3 regions of the Heyndrickxia sp. FW510-T9 genome follow, and region 2 is predicted to be linked to each of the others. Evidence: riboswitches for the same ligand, from Rfam matches in the RefSeq annotation. Region 2 holds a riboswitch; each other region holds the start of a gene.
What was found. A riboswitch is a leader RNA that binds a small molecule or an ion and turns the genes downstream of it on or off. The one in region 2 is predicted to bind S-adenosylmethionine.

Region 1: it holds a riboswitch for S-adenosylmethionine, as region 2 does, so the genes downstream of both, AC3WJF_RS09790 (methionine ABC transporter ATP-binding protein) here and AC3WJF_RS16850 (2,3-diketo-5-methylthiopentyl-1-phosphate enolase) in region 2, are expected to answer to the same signal.
Region 3: it holds a riboswitch for S-adenosylmethionine, as region 2 does, so the genes downstream of both, metK (methionine adenosyltransferase) here and AC3WJF_RS16850 (2,3-diketo-5-methylthiopentyl-1-phosphate enolase) in region 2, are expected to answer to the same signal.

What each region holds. Positions count from the first base shown of each region.
Region 1 is NZ_JBYSWK010000014.1:79,898-84,628, reverse strand. It holds gene AC3WJF_RS09815 (hypothetical protein) at 1-131, shown strand, start outside; gene AC3WJF_RS09810 (glutaredoxin family protein) at 257-517, opposite strand; gene AC3WJF_RS09805 (YvrJ family protein) at 628-786, opposite strand; gene AC3WJF_RS09800 (helix-turn-helix domain-containing protein) at 803-1,048, opposite strand; gene AC3WJF_RS09795 (sigma-70 family RNA polymerase sigma factor) at 1,036-1,662, opposite strand; SAM riboswitch class I at 1,864-1,981, shown strand; gene AC3WJF_RS09790 (methionine ABC transporter ATP-binding protein) at 2,156-3,196, shown strand; gene AC3WJF_RS09785 (methionine ABC transporter permease) at 3,186-3,848, shown strand; gene AC3WJF_RS09780 (MetQ/NlpA family ABC transporter substrate-binding protein) at 4,029-4,731, shown strand, end outside.
Region 2 is NZ_JBYSWK010000038.1:14,985-19,715, reverse strand. It holds gene AC3WJF_RS16860 (carbon-nitrogen family hydrolase) at 1-563, opposite strand, end outside; gene AC3WJF_RS16855 (pyridoxal phosphate-dependent aminotransferase) at 714-1,886, shown strand; SAM riboswitch class I at 1,972-2,078, shown strand; gene AC3WJF_RS16850 (2,3-diketo-5-methylthiopentyl-1-phosphate enolase) at 2,147-3,358, shown strand; gene AC3WJF_RS16845 (2-hydroxy-3-keto-5-methylthiopentenyl-1-phosphate phosphatase) at 3,355-4,017, shown strand; gene AC3WJF_RS16840 (methylthioribulose 1-phosphate dehydratase) at 4,014-4,652, shown strand; gene AC3WJF_RS16835 (cupin domain-containing protein) at 4,649-4,731, shown strand, end outside.
Region 3 is NZ_JBYSWK010000059.1:16,947-21,677, forward strand. It holds gene pckA (phosphoenolpyruvate carboxykinase (ATP)) at 1-942, opposite strand, end outside; SAM riboswitch class I at 1,219-1,384, shown strand; gene metK (methionine adenosyltransferase) at 1,622-2,818, shown strand; gene asnB (asparagine synthase (glutamine-hydrolyzing)) at 3,015-4,731, shown strand, end outside.

The DNA.
Region 1 (4,731 bases), on a different contig from region 2:
TTGTAATTATTATTTGGGTTGATCATAATATATTTTCAAGATTTTCAGTGTTAATTTATTTTCCTTTCATTACAACTGGACTTATTTTTGGAGTAGGTAATTGGTTTGCCGAAAAATTTAACTCTAAATAATTGAAATGTAGTATTCAAGGTAAGGAATACTTGGAAAATCGAAAACGATTTTATTACTATTGATTTTTACTTCTTGAAAATTAAAGTCAGCACAAAAAGCTAACTATCGAGAAATTACACGATAGTTAGCTTTTAAGGCGATAAATTAAAATAGACGAAAGTTTTTTTAAGTTAATCCCAGTAACCGTATCAATAATATTGTTATTATCATTATAAAATACTGTAAGTGGATAAGCAGTTCCACTTAACTCATCAAAAAACTCATTCAAAAATTTGCTGTTTTTTTGGATATCACGCTCTTCAAAAGTAATATTATTTTTTGAAAATATATTTTTAAGTTCAAGGCATTGCCAACAAGAGGTTGATGTATACATCGCTATTTTCATTATATATTTCCTCCTATCTCCAATAAAGGTAAAAAATATTATAAAAGTTGGATACATACGACTAGGCTAAAAAGATATTCATATTATAAATTCGTTCAAAATAAATTGTTTTATTTACTATTTGCTTTTTCAATCACTCCTATTAATTTATTTATGCTTTCCGCTAAAGAATCTAGCTTCCTCTCAAATCTAACTAGAAGATAAATAGAAACAAGAATAGGAAATCCATAATTTTCAATAATTTGTATGGCTGGTGATAGATTATCCATTTATACTACCTCCTTATTACACATTTTCTATTTGATTTAAAAATTCCCAAAATCCTGGTATGTTTTCGAAACTGAATTTATATATTGCTTGAATTATTTTAATGGATAATTCTTGTTTTAGATCATCTGCGTCGAAATTTGTAATAAGATAATTACAATTAATTACTTTCTTTATTTTTGGTTGAAACGATTCAATAATGGTTATAAGTGCTGCTTCATTATGACTTTTGGCTTGGGTGATTAAGTACTCTATACTTTCCATTTGAAATCACTCTTTTCAAGGTACTGTCGAATTTTCTCAATACTCTTTTTCCGACCTTTTGCAATAGATTGTTGTGTTACATGATATCTCTCACCAATTTCTCGGTCATTGTAACCCTCAAGATAATAGAGTCTTAAAATATCTCTTTGTTGAACTGATAATAATTGAATGGTTTTAAAAAGTTCATTATTGTTAATTTCTTCTTCAAAATTGATTGATTCTTTTATTATGAATTCCTCACCTGAGGGAATCGTATCAACTATTTTTATCTCTTCGCCAATTGTGATTTCTTGATCCAAATAGAGTGGAAATCTGTTTTTATAAGTTTGCAATGATTTAGTAAGATTTAGATTTTGATAGTGTATTATTTGTGAAATGTATTTAACTAATCGTAGCTCAATTAAGAACTCTCTAAACTTGGATTCTAACTTTCCTTCATTTTCAGTAGTAGGGCATGTTAATACTTTAATGAGCAGTGACAAATTATTACTTTTTGATAAAAATTGTTGAATAGCAGAATTTGTTAAAGACTGCTCATGTTTTTGAAAAAAAGATTTTAAAACTCTTTCTTCAGTTGGACTTAATTTGCATATTTGTAAAAAGTCTTTGTTCATGGGCATCCTCCTTTAGTATATAAGACAAATAGAAAATCGTATTTTACAACCATTTTTTAAAAATACAGAACAAATGTTCCTTATTGCATTTTGCCAAATATCAGTTGATATTTGTTGAGAAAATATCAAAAAAATTCTTGACTTACGTTAAAAAAGACAATATTATTAGTCTTGCAAGTTAAAAAATTAATAAAACGCTATTACTTATCCAGAGAGGTGGAGGGACTGGCCCGATGAAACCTCGGCAACGGGTTTGCTGTTTTTTGGCAAAAACCGTGCTAATTCCTGCAAATCGAGAAGTCGATTTGAAAGATAAGAAGTAGAGAGGCTTATACATATAAACCCTTCTTCTTATCTGATCTGTGGATAAGAGGAAGGGTTTTTCGTTTAAGCGTAAAATCTTGATTTAGGCGGAAAAGATTGTTATATCCGAGTTATCATATGAATTTACTAAGTTAAATGATAAAACAGTTTGAAAAAAGGAGATTTCTACATGCTTGTTTTAGAAGATGTCCATAAGTTATATAGCAGTGGCAAAGAGAAAAAAGTGGAAGCATTAAAAGGAATTAATCTTCAAGTTGATAAAGGAGAAATATTTGGAGTAGTTGGGTTTAGTGGTGCAGGAAAAAGTACACTAATCCGTTGTGTAAATTTGTTGGAACGACCAACATCCGGAAGAGTATTAATTAACGGGGTTGATATTCTATCTCTTAATTCAAAAGATTTACGGAAACAAAGAAAGAAAATCGGGATGATTTTTCAGCAATATAATCTACTCCATTCCAAAACCATTTTCGGGAATGTTGCGATGCCGCTCCTTTTAGAGGGGACTCCAAAGGACATCATTAAAGAAAAAGTAACAAAATTATTATCCTTTGTTGGATTGGAGGATAAGATGGACCAGTATCCGGAACAATTGTCTGGTGGTCAAAAGCAAAGGGTTGGGATCGCTAGAGCATTAGCAACAGACCCTGATATTCTTCTTTGCGATGAAGCGACATCTGCACTTGATCCGAATACAACAGTAGCTGTTCTCGATCTTTTGCGAAAAGTTCGTGATGAGTTAGGTATTACAATCTTAATGATAACGCACGAAATGAATGTAATTCGCGATGTTTGCGATAAGGTGGCCGTTATTGAAAATGGGATTATTGTGGAACAAGGTCCAGTTATAGATGTTTTTACCGAGCCAAAGACGCAAATTGCGGGAAGTTTTGTAAGAACGGTATTGAACGATACGATACCAAAATCGATACAAAAGCTTATTAAAGAAAACAGAAAATCTAATCAACAAGGTATTTATCGAATTATTTTTAAAGGTGCTTCTACCAATACGCCGCTGTTATCCAATACAGCTAAGAAATTTTCAATTGATTTGAATGTTCTTCATGGGATGGTAACAGAGCTTCAAGGGATCCCAATTGGGAATTTACTTGTTGAATTTAAGGGTGAACGAGCAGAAATGAATCGTGCCGTTCAATATATCAATGAGAATAATGCATTAATAAAGGAGGTGACAGGGGATGCCATTTGATTGGAGCTGGTTTTGGCCGGAATTTTTAACGGCAATAAATCAAACTCTCTATATGGTGATTGTAGGGTTGATCATTTCCATCATCATTGGTTTACCGATTGGCGTTATTTTAGTCACTACAAGGGAAAAAGGAATACTTCCAAATAAAGTATTATTCAATATTCTTAACGTTATTATTAATATTTTTCGTTCAGTTCCGTTTATCATTCTAGTGGTGGCTATTATTCCTTTTACAAGATTAGTAGTCGGAACTTCAATAGGTACGACGGCGTCAATAGTTCCGTTAGTTTTGTATACGGCATTTTATATTGGAAGATTAGTAGAAAACTCACTGCTTGAGGTCGATCAAGGAACAATCGAGTTAGCACAAGCGATGGGGGCAACTCCTTGGCAAATTATTTGGAGATTCCTGCTTCCGGAAGCTCGGAGTTCACTTGTTTTGGCTTTAACGATCGCGACGATTGGATTGATCGGTGCTTCCGCAATGGCCGGAGCAGTAGGTGGCGGTGGAATCGGTGATTTGGCGATTACATATGGATATAACCAATTTAAAACAGAGGTTATGATCATTACTGTTGTCACTCTGATTGTCATGGTTCAGCTTATTCAATCGCTTGGAAATGTTATCGCAAGAAAATTGAGAAGAAAATAGAACATGTCAAAACAAATGCGTAAGCGACTTGTACATCCGCTAGCCGAAAGGCGCTATTGAAATTGAAGTACAAATTTCACCTGAAGCTAGACGTAAACCATTTTTCAAAAATGTTTTCAACAGGATTAAATTTAATAATTTCCTGATGAACGATAAAAAAACAATGTGGAGGAAAAAATTATGAAAAGACTACTTATTATTGTGTTTGGCTTACTCCTAGTACTTGCAGGGTGCAGTTCAAACAGCAGCTCAAGTAAAACAGATGGAAGTAAAGTGGTGAAGGTCGGAACAACTTCATCGGAGGTGCCAACATGGAATCTTGTTAAAAAGCTTGCAAAAGAAAAGGGAATTACGGTACAAATCGTTAAATTTGATGACTATGTACAACCTAATCTAGCATTAGATAGCGGGGAAATTGACATTAATGCATTCCAAACAGTTGTTTATTTCGATGATTTCAAAAAAAGCCATCATCTTGATTTAGCTGCAATTGGAACAACATCTATTTGGCCAATGGGAATTTATTCTAAGAAAATTAAAGATATTAGTGAAATTAAAAATGGGGACCAAGTTATTATTCCAAAAGACGCTACAAATCTTGGAAGAGCTTTATTGTTAATGCAAAAAGCAGGACTTATTACATTAAAAGCTGGATTTACTGGTGCAGGCGGTTTAGAAAGTATTGCTGAAAACCCTAAAAACTTGAAAATTACTCCAGTTGATGCAGCGCAAACACCACGTGGTCTAGATGACGCAACAGCAGCTATTATTAACTGTGATATGGCGATTAATGCAGGATTAAATCCTTCTAAGGATCCTATTTTCGGTGAAGATGCTAGCAATAAGGCATATGTTAACATTATCGCAGCCCAAGCAAAACGAA
Region 2 (4,731 bases):
GCTCTAGCTATCAATAAGCTTTTCCAGTGATGTAACCTAGGATTTGGCCATTCGGCTGAAACGAAGATCGCCTTTGCTCCATTTAACGCATGCTTGCGAATCCACTCCGGAAAACGAATATCGTAGCAAATAACTGTGCCAAATGTTTCATTTTCCAGTTCGAATAATCCGTCTCCTTTCCCACCTTGAAGATACAGGTGCTCATCCATCAATTTAAAAAGATGCAGCTTATCGTATTCTTTAACCAATTGTCCATTACGATCCACAATTAGCATCGTATTGAAGATTCCATCGTCTGTTTTTTTCGCAACGGATCCTCCAATTAGGTGTATTTTATATTCCTTCGCTGCATTTTGCAGAAAACTCAAAGATTCTGCTGCATTTTCATCGCCAATTTCGGATAATCGAGTTAAATCATATCCAGTAGTCCATAGTTCGGGCAGTACGGCAATATCACATTTTTCCTCTGCAGCTTTTTGAATCCATTTTCTAACTGTTGTGTAATTTTTATCTGGGCAGCCATACTCAATATCCATTTGAATGCAGGCAATCTTCCACTTCATCAATACCACTCCTCGAAAAATTCCTTTACATCGTCTTGTTTTCGTTATAACATTTGTAATTAGATTTTGAAAGAAAAATTTAAAAGCAATTAAATATTCAATACAATTACTGTTCAAAACTTGATAAATATATATTAAAAGGGTGATTCTATGAAAACGTTTCCGACATCCGATATTCTGACCCACTTACCAAAGCAATTTTTTGCCTCCTTAGTTTCAAAGGTGGAGAAGGAGAAAGCGAAGGGGCATGATGTGATAAATCTTGGGCAGGGAAATCCGGATCAGCCTACACCGGACCTTATTGTTCAGCGATTACAGGAGGCAGCTTCAAATCCTAATAATCATAAATATTCCCCTTTTAGAGGATATAGTTATTTAAAAGAAGCGGTAGCAACATTCTACAAACGTGAATACGGGGTAACAATTGATGCGGAAACTGAAGTGGCAGTTTTATTTGGCGGAAAAGCAGGTCTTGTAGAGATTTCCCAATGCTTGCTGAATCCCGGTGATACTGTTCTTGTACCGGACCCTGGTTATCCAGATTATATGTCTGGGGTAGCGTTAGCTCAAGCCGCCATGTATAATATGCCTTTGCTTGCGGAAAATCATTTCTTGCCAAAATTTAATTCGATTCCAAAAGAAGTAGCTGATTCGGGAAAATTGATGTTTTTAAACTATCCAAATAACCCAACAGGTGTATGTGCTGATTTGTCTTTCTTTGATGAAACTGTTCAATTTGCGGAAGAGCATAATATTTGTGTGGTTCACGATTTTGCTTATGGTGCAATAGGATTTGATGGTAAAAAGCCTGTGAGCTTCTTGCAAGCCGAAGGAGCAAAAAATACGGGAATAGAAATTTATACATTATCCAAAACGTATAATATGGCAGGTTGGCGAGTAGGCTTTGCTGTAGGAAACGCTAGTGTGATCGAAGCAATCAATTTATTGCAAGATCATTTGTATGTCAGCTTATTTGGAGCAATTCAAGAAGCTGCTGCTACTGCGTTATTAGAATCACAAGAATGCGTCGATAAATTAACTACGATGTATGAGAGCCGGAGAAATGCTTTTATTGATAGGCTGCAAAACATTGGATGGGACGTTAAAGCACCAAAGGGATCTTTTTTTGCATGGTTAAAGGTTCCTGAAGGATATTCTTCGATTGAATTTTCGGATTTGTTATTGGAGAAGGCCCATGTTGCAGTTGCACCTGGTATCGGTTTTGGAGAATATGGGGAAGGTTACGTAAGAGTAGGTCTTTTAACGACCGAATCAAGATTGATAGAAGCAGTAAATCGTATAGAAAAATTAAATATTTTTTAATTGACAAGGCCAAAAAGTGGTGGCATAATTCATAATAATTTGAAGTGAAAAGTAATTCATCAATATAAAACAAAAAATAAATTGATTCTTATCAAGAGCAGGTGGAGGGACAAGCCCTTTGAAGCCCGGCAACCGATCTAATAGTTTTAGACACGGTGCTAATTCTTGCAGCTATAGGCTGAGAGATAAGAAGAAGTTTTCCTGTAAAACCTCTTCTTTTGAAGAGGTTTTTTCAATTTTTAATGTGGAGGGAAAATAACTTGAGTGAAGTAATCGCATACTACTCCATATACGGAGAACCGAACACTTTTGATAAAAAGGCGGAAGATATTGCATTAGGATTAACCATTGGATCATGGACAAATTTGCCGATCCTTGAACAGGAACAGTTAATAAAGCACAAAGGCAGAGTCATATCTGTGGAAGAGGTTAACACGGTTTCTGAAAAAGAAGCGAAAGCTATCATAAAAATCGCATATCCATCGGCAAACTTTAGTGCGGATATACCAGCTATTTTGACGACGGTTTTTGGAAAACTCTCGTTAGATGGGAAAGTAAGATTAGTAGATTTAGAGTTTGAAGGTGATATTGCAAAGTATTTTCCGGGCCCGCGTTTTGGAATACAAGGCATTCGTGAAAAGCTTAATATATTTGAACGTCCACTGCTTATGAGTATTTTTAAAGGTGTAATCGGCAGGGATATCCCATTTTTAGCTAGTCAGCTTCGCTTACAAGCACTTGGTGGTGTTGATTTAGTTAAAGATGATGAGATTTTATTTGATAACGAAACCGCACCTTTTGAAAAGCGGATCGAAATGGGACGAAGAGTTTTGGATACTGTGTTTCAAGAAACGGGACATCGAACCCTATATGCAGTTAACTTAACTGGCAGAACTTTTGAGCTAACTAAGAAAGCGAGAAGAGCCAAAGAATTAGGTGCAGATGTATTATTATTTAATGTTTTCACCTATGGCTTAGATGTTTTACAGGAATTACGAGAAGATGATGAGATTAGTTTGCCGTTAATGGCACATCCATCCTTTAGTGGGGCGATAACACAATCAAAAGAATACGGTGTTTCCCATTCCTTGCTATTAGGTAAATTGCTCCGTTTAGCTGGGGCGGATTTCTCGCTTTTTCCATCTCCATATGGAAGTGTAGCATTGGAAAAAAACGCTGCACTGGGGATAGGTAAAGCTTTAACAGAAGAAAGCTTTGTAAAACCAGCTTTCCCTGTTCCTTCCGCAGGGATTCATCCTGGCCTGGTGCCGCTTCTTTATAAAGATTTTGGTATAGATAGTGTTATTAATGCAGGTGGAGGAGTTCACGGACATCCTAAGGGTGCTATTGGCGGTGCAAAAGCATTTAGGCAGGCTATCCATGCAGTCATGCAAAATCAGCCGTTAGACGATGCAGCATCCCAATTTCCTGAGTTAAAGACAGCACTTGCATTATGGGGGGCAGCGAAGTGAAGCAGCCGGTAATTTTTTGCGATTTCGACGGGACAATAACAAATTCAGATAATATCATTTCCATTATGAAGCATTTTGCTCCTATTGGCTGGGAGCAAATTAAGGACCAAGTACTTTCTCAAACGATCACGATTCAAGAGGGTGTTGGCAAAATGTTTTCCTTATTGCCCTCTGCAAATAAGGAGAAAATTATTCAATTTGTTAGAGAAAATGCAACGATTAGGGATGGCTTTCAAGATTTTGTGCATTATGCAGATTCAAAACAAATTCCTTTTTATATTGTAAGCGGTGGAATTGACTTCTTTGTATATCCAATGCTAGAGTCATTCGGACCATTTCAAGATGTTTATTGCAATCATGGCGATTTCAGCAGTGATAAGATACAAATTCAGTGGCCAAATCCATGTGACGAGTATTGTTCCAATGGATGCGGATGCTGTAAAACTTCTATCATTCGAAAGCTTACTAATGAGGAACAATTAAAAATTGTAATAGGTGACTCGATAACAGACTTAGAAGCTGCTAAAGTCGCTGATATTATTTTGGCAAGGGATTTTCTCGCGGATAAATGTAAAGAATTTGGACTTCATTATTATCCATTCCAAACCTTCAACGATTGTATAGATATTTTAGAAAAAGAATTGGAGGTGAGGGTATGACCATCCAAGATGAAAGATGGAATGAACTGGCTGATATAAAGGATGAATTAGCAGCAAGGGATTGGTTCATGGGTACTAGTGGAAATCTCGCTATTAAGGTTCAGGAGAATCCAGTCCAGTTTCTAGTAACGGCAAGCGGGAAGGATAAAAGAAAAAGAACTACTGAAGATTTCTTATTAGTGAATCAATATGGAGAATCAGTACAGGCAACAGATTTAAAACCTTCTGCTGAAACATTGCTTCATTGTGAAATTTATCAAAGAACAGGTGCTGGGTGCAGTCTGCATGTACATACAGTAGCCAATAATGTTATTTCAGAGTTGTATTCTTCAGAGAAAGAGGTGGTGTTCAAAGGTCAAGAGCTAATAAAAGCATTTGATTTATGGGATGAAAAATCTGTTTTGAAAATTCCTATTATTCGAAATCACTCCGATATTCCTGAATTAGCTAGGGAGTTTTCTCAATATGTACACGAAGATAAAGGGGCAGTTTTAATTCAAAATCATGGTATTACTGTATGGGGTAAAAATGGATTTGAAGCTAAGAAGTTGCTAGAGGCTGCTGAATTTTTATTTCAATATCATCTTACCATTCTGCAATTAGAAAATAGTAAAATAGGAGGAACTAAATTATGACAACGATTAAGATACAAGGTACTAACAGAGTGATTGATAACCAAGAGGAAGTAGTGAAATACTTGCAAGATCAAGACGT
Region 3 (4,731 bases), on a different contig from region 2:
TAGTGTGTTATCATCATAAATAGCTTCATGTGTTTCAGGGTCTACCATTACATTTTCTAATACCGAACCGAACGTAATCGCATCATAAATCTGCGGTTCCTTTTCACGAGTTAATCCGATACATTTTGCATAGCAGCCACCTTCAATGTTGAAAACACCATTTGCGGACCAGCCATGCTCATCATCTCCGATTAGCTTACGATTAGGATCTGCGGATAAAGTTGTTTTTCCCGTTCCAGAAAGTCCGAAGAATAACGCTACGTCTCCCTCAGCACCTACATTCGCGGAACAGTGCATTGGCAAAATTCCAGCCTCAGGCAATAAATAATTCATAATCGAGAAAATCGACTTTTTCATCTCACCTGCATATTCCGTTCCACCAATTAAAATAACTCGGCGTTCAAAAGATACGATGATAAAAGTTTCTGATTTTGTCCCATCTAATTGTGGGTCCGCTTTAAAATTTGGAGCCGATAAAACTGTAAATTGTGCATCATGAGTTGCTAATTCTTCTTTTGTTGGGCGGATAAATAGCTGATGTGCAAATAAATTATGCCATGCATATTCATTTACAACTTGAATAGGTAGACGAGTTTTTTCATCAGCACCAGCAAATCCTTTAAATACAAAAAGTTCATTTTGCCTTTCTAAATAGGAAATAACCTTATGATAAAGTCTATCAAAAGCTTCTACAGATATTGGCTGATTGACAGAACCCCAATCAATTTTGTCTTTGACGGAAGGTTCTTCAACAATAAATTTATCTTTAGGGGAACGCCCAGTATATTTTCCGGTTTCAGCCTGAACGGCGCCAGTTGATGTTAAGACTCCTTCTTTACGTGCTAATACCTTTTCGACTAAACGAGGAACTGATAATTGAGTATAGACATTATTTCCGTTTAATAATTCGCCTAATTCTCTAGATAAACTTATTGAATTCATGAATGCGTTACCATCCTTTATTAAAGAATTTATATTTTTCGGTTATGTTAAATAGTATAACACAATTATTTAATTAGTCTATACTATATAAGCTTATTTTTCAAATACACAAAATGTTAACATTTTATCCTTTTTCTTTCTATAATATATAACCTTATTATTGTAGAATTGATCAGCATTATTCGGATTTATGACATTCTATAATGAATATAAAAAAATGCATGAAACTGTTGACACGATGTAGCAAATTAAGTATGATTTTACCTTGAACGGATACTCTTATCCCGAGATGGTGGAGGGACAGGCCCTACGAAACCCAGCAACCAGCTTTTACCGATTTTCTATAAAAATGAGAGATACATAATTTAGCAACTCATTTTTATAACACTTTAAAAGCAAAGGTGCTAACCTGTAGCAAGGTAAAATCCTTGAACGATAAGAGTGAAAGGCGTAAAAAACGGATGTAAACCTTTCCTCAAGTTTTATAATAGGAAAGGTTTTATTTAGTTAATACGTCCAAACCAATAGATTTAGTGCTGGAATCATGGAAGTAAGTCTTTCGAACGAGCATATTGAAAGAATCAAGGATAAATTCTTTTGATTATTTCATACTATTAGGGCAGGAGTACCGTGAGGCGTAAATATAGAGTAATCATAACCATAAAAGGGAGGAAAAAAGATGACAAACAAACGTTATTTATTCACATCTGAGTCCGTTACCGAAGGCCATCCGGATAAAATATGTGATCAAATTTCCGATGCAATATTGGATGCGATTTTAGCAAAGGATCCTAACGCACGGGTAGCATGTGAAACATCGGTTACAACAGGACTTGTCCTAGTGGCAGGTGAAATTACTACTAGCACATATGTTGATATTCCAAAAATTGTTCGTGGAACCATTAAAAACATTGGATATACACGCGCAAAATACGGATTTGATGCAGAAACTTGTGCGGTTCTAACTTCTATTGATGAACAGTCTGCAGATATTGCAATGGGTGTCGATAAAGCGTTAGAAGCAAGAGAAGGTCAAATGTCCGAAGAAGAAATCGAAGCAATCGGTGCAGGAGATCAAGGATTAATGTTCGGTTTTGCATGTAATGAAACAAAGGAATTAATGCCATTGCCAATTTCTTTAGCACATAAACTTGCACGTAGAATTTCAGAGGTTCGTAAAGAGGAGATCCTTCCGTATTTACGCCCTGATGCGAAGACACAGGTTACGGTTGAATATGATGAAAACGGAAAACCGGTAAGAATTGATACAATTGTTATTTCAACACAGCATCATCCTGAAATTAGCTTAGAGCAAATTCAACGCAATGTAAAAGAATATGTTATTAGTCCTGTTGTTCCGAAAGAATTAATTGATGACCAAACAAAATACTTTATCAATCCAACTGGACGCTTCGTTATTGGTGGACCACAAGGGGATGCGGGCTTAACTGGACGTAAAATCATCGTAGACACATATGGTGGTTATGCACGCCATGGCGGCGGTGCTTTCTCTGGTAAGGACCCTACAAAAGTAGACCGTTCAGCAGCATATGCTGCCCGTTATGTAGCAAAAAATATTGTTGCTGCAGGACTTGCAGATAAATGTGAAGTTCAACTAGCATATGCTATTGGTGTTGCCCAACCGGTATCAATCTCCATTGATACTTTCGGAACTGGTAAGGTTGAAGAGGATAAATTGATTGCTGCTGTACGTGAGAATTTTGATCTTCGTCCTGCAGGGATTATCAACATGTTAGATTTAAGACGTCCAATCTATAAGCAAACAGCTGCATATGGTCATTTTGGGCGTAATGATTTAGATTTACCTTGGGAGAGAACAGATAAGGCTGAAGTTTTAAGTCAACTTACGAAATAAGTTAGAATGGAGGGGGGTTACAGAATATTATTCGTAACCTCTCTTTATTTATTTTATCAAGATTAACATGTTGGAAATAATTATTTGTTTATATAAGTAAAATGGCTACTGCAAAAATGAAATGAAAAATGATAGTATAAGGTGTATGATTTTGTTAGTTAAGTAGTTTAAAAAAATGGAGTAGGTGACATACATAATGTGTGGATTTATAGGTTGTGTACACGATAAATCAATTGAACTTCGTGATACAGATAAACAACTATTTAAAAATATGAATGATATCATTACCCATCGTGGGCCTGATGATGACGGATTTTTTGAGGATGAACATATACAGTTTGGTTTCCGTCGTCTAAGCATTATTGACTTAGAAAGCGGTCATCAGCCATTAACATATGAAAATGAAAGATATTGGATCATTTTTAATGGGGAAATTTATAATTATGTAGAATTACGAAATGAATTGATAGAAGCAGGCTTAACATTTGCAACATCATCCGATACAGAAGTAATTCTAGCGCTATACAGTCATTATCAGGAAAAGGCAGTTGAAAAGCTGCGCGGTATGTTTGCATTTGTTATTTGGGATAAACAAGAACAATCCTTGCTAGGTGCACGTGATTCTTTTGGGATTAAACCATTTTTTTATAAAGAAGAAGGAAATCGAACTTTTTTTGCTTCCGAAAAGAAAAGCATCTTATTAGCAATGGAAAACGATGTGTTGAACTATGATGCTGTTCAGCATTATATGACGTATCAATTTGTTCCAGAACCTGAAACGATGACAGTTGGGATCGAAAAATTAGAACCTGGCCACTACTTTGTGAAAAAGCTTGGACAACCTTTGGATATTAAACGCTATTGGAAGGCATCCTTTAAACCAATTCATAAGTCAGAAGATGAATTTGTAAAAGAAATTAGAGATGTTCTTTTCGATTCTGTTAATGTCCATATGCGCAGTGACGTACCAGTAGGATCATTCCTATCTGGTGGAATTGATTCATCCATCATTGCATCCATGGCGAAACAATATAATCCAAATATTAAAACCTTTTCGGTAGGTTTCGAACGTAATGGGTTTAGTGAAATTGATGTTGCAAAAGAAACAGCTGAAAAGCTAGGGGTAGAAAATATTAGCTATGTAATTTCACCAGAGGAGTATATGAATGAGCTCCCAAAAATTATGTGGCATTTAGATGATCCACTTGCAGATCCTGCATGTGTTCCTTTATATTTTGTTGCTAGGGAAGCAAGAAAGCATGTTACTGTTGTATTGTCAGGTGAAGGGGCAGATGAGTTATTTGGTGGATATAATATTTACCGAGAACCACAATCTTTAGAAGTATTTAATAAAATCCCTGCAGTTGGAAAATCTCTTTTAAAAGCATTGGCTAAAATTCTTCCTGAAGGTGTTAAGGGCAAAAGCTTTATTGAACGTGGTGTCACCCCAATGGAAGAACGTTATATTGGAAATGCCAAAATGTATACCGAAAAAGAAAAGAAAGAACTTTTGTCCAGATACAAGCAAGGTCTGAACTACACTGAGATAACAAAACCGCTTTATTCTGAGACAATTGGGTATGATCCAGTCGATCGTATGCAATACATTGATATTCATACATGGATGCGTGGGGATATTTTATTAAAAGCAGATAAGATGACAATGGCTCATTCATTGGAGCTGCGCGTTCCATTTTTGGATAAAGAGGTATTTAGAGTAGCTTCTAACATTCCAACTAGCCTGAAAACGGCTAATGATACAACGAAATATATTCTTCGTAAAGCGGCTGAAGGAATCGTTCCTGATCATGTGCTAAGTCGCAAAAAATTAGGGTTTCCTGTTCCAATCAGACATTGGCTAAAAGATGAAATGCATGATTGGGCGAAAGAAATTATTCTTACGAGTCCAACTG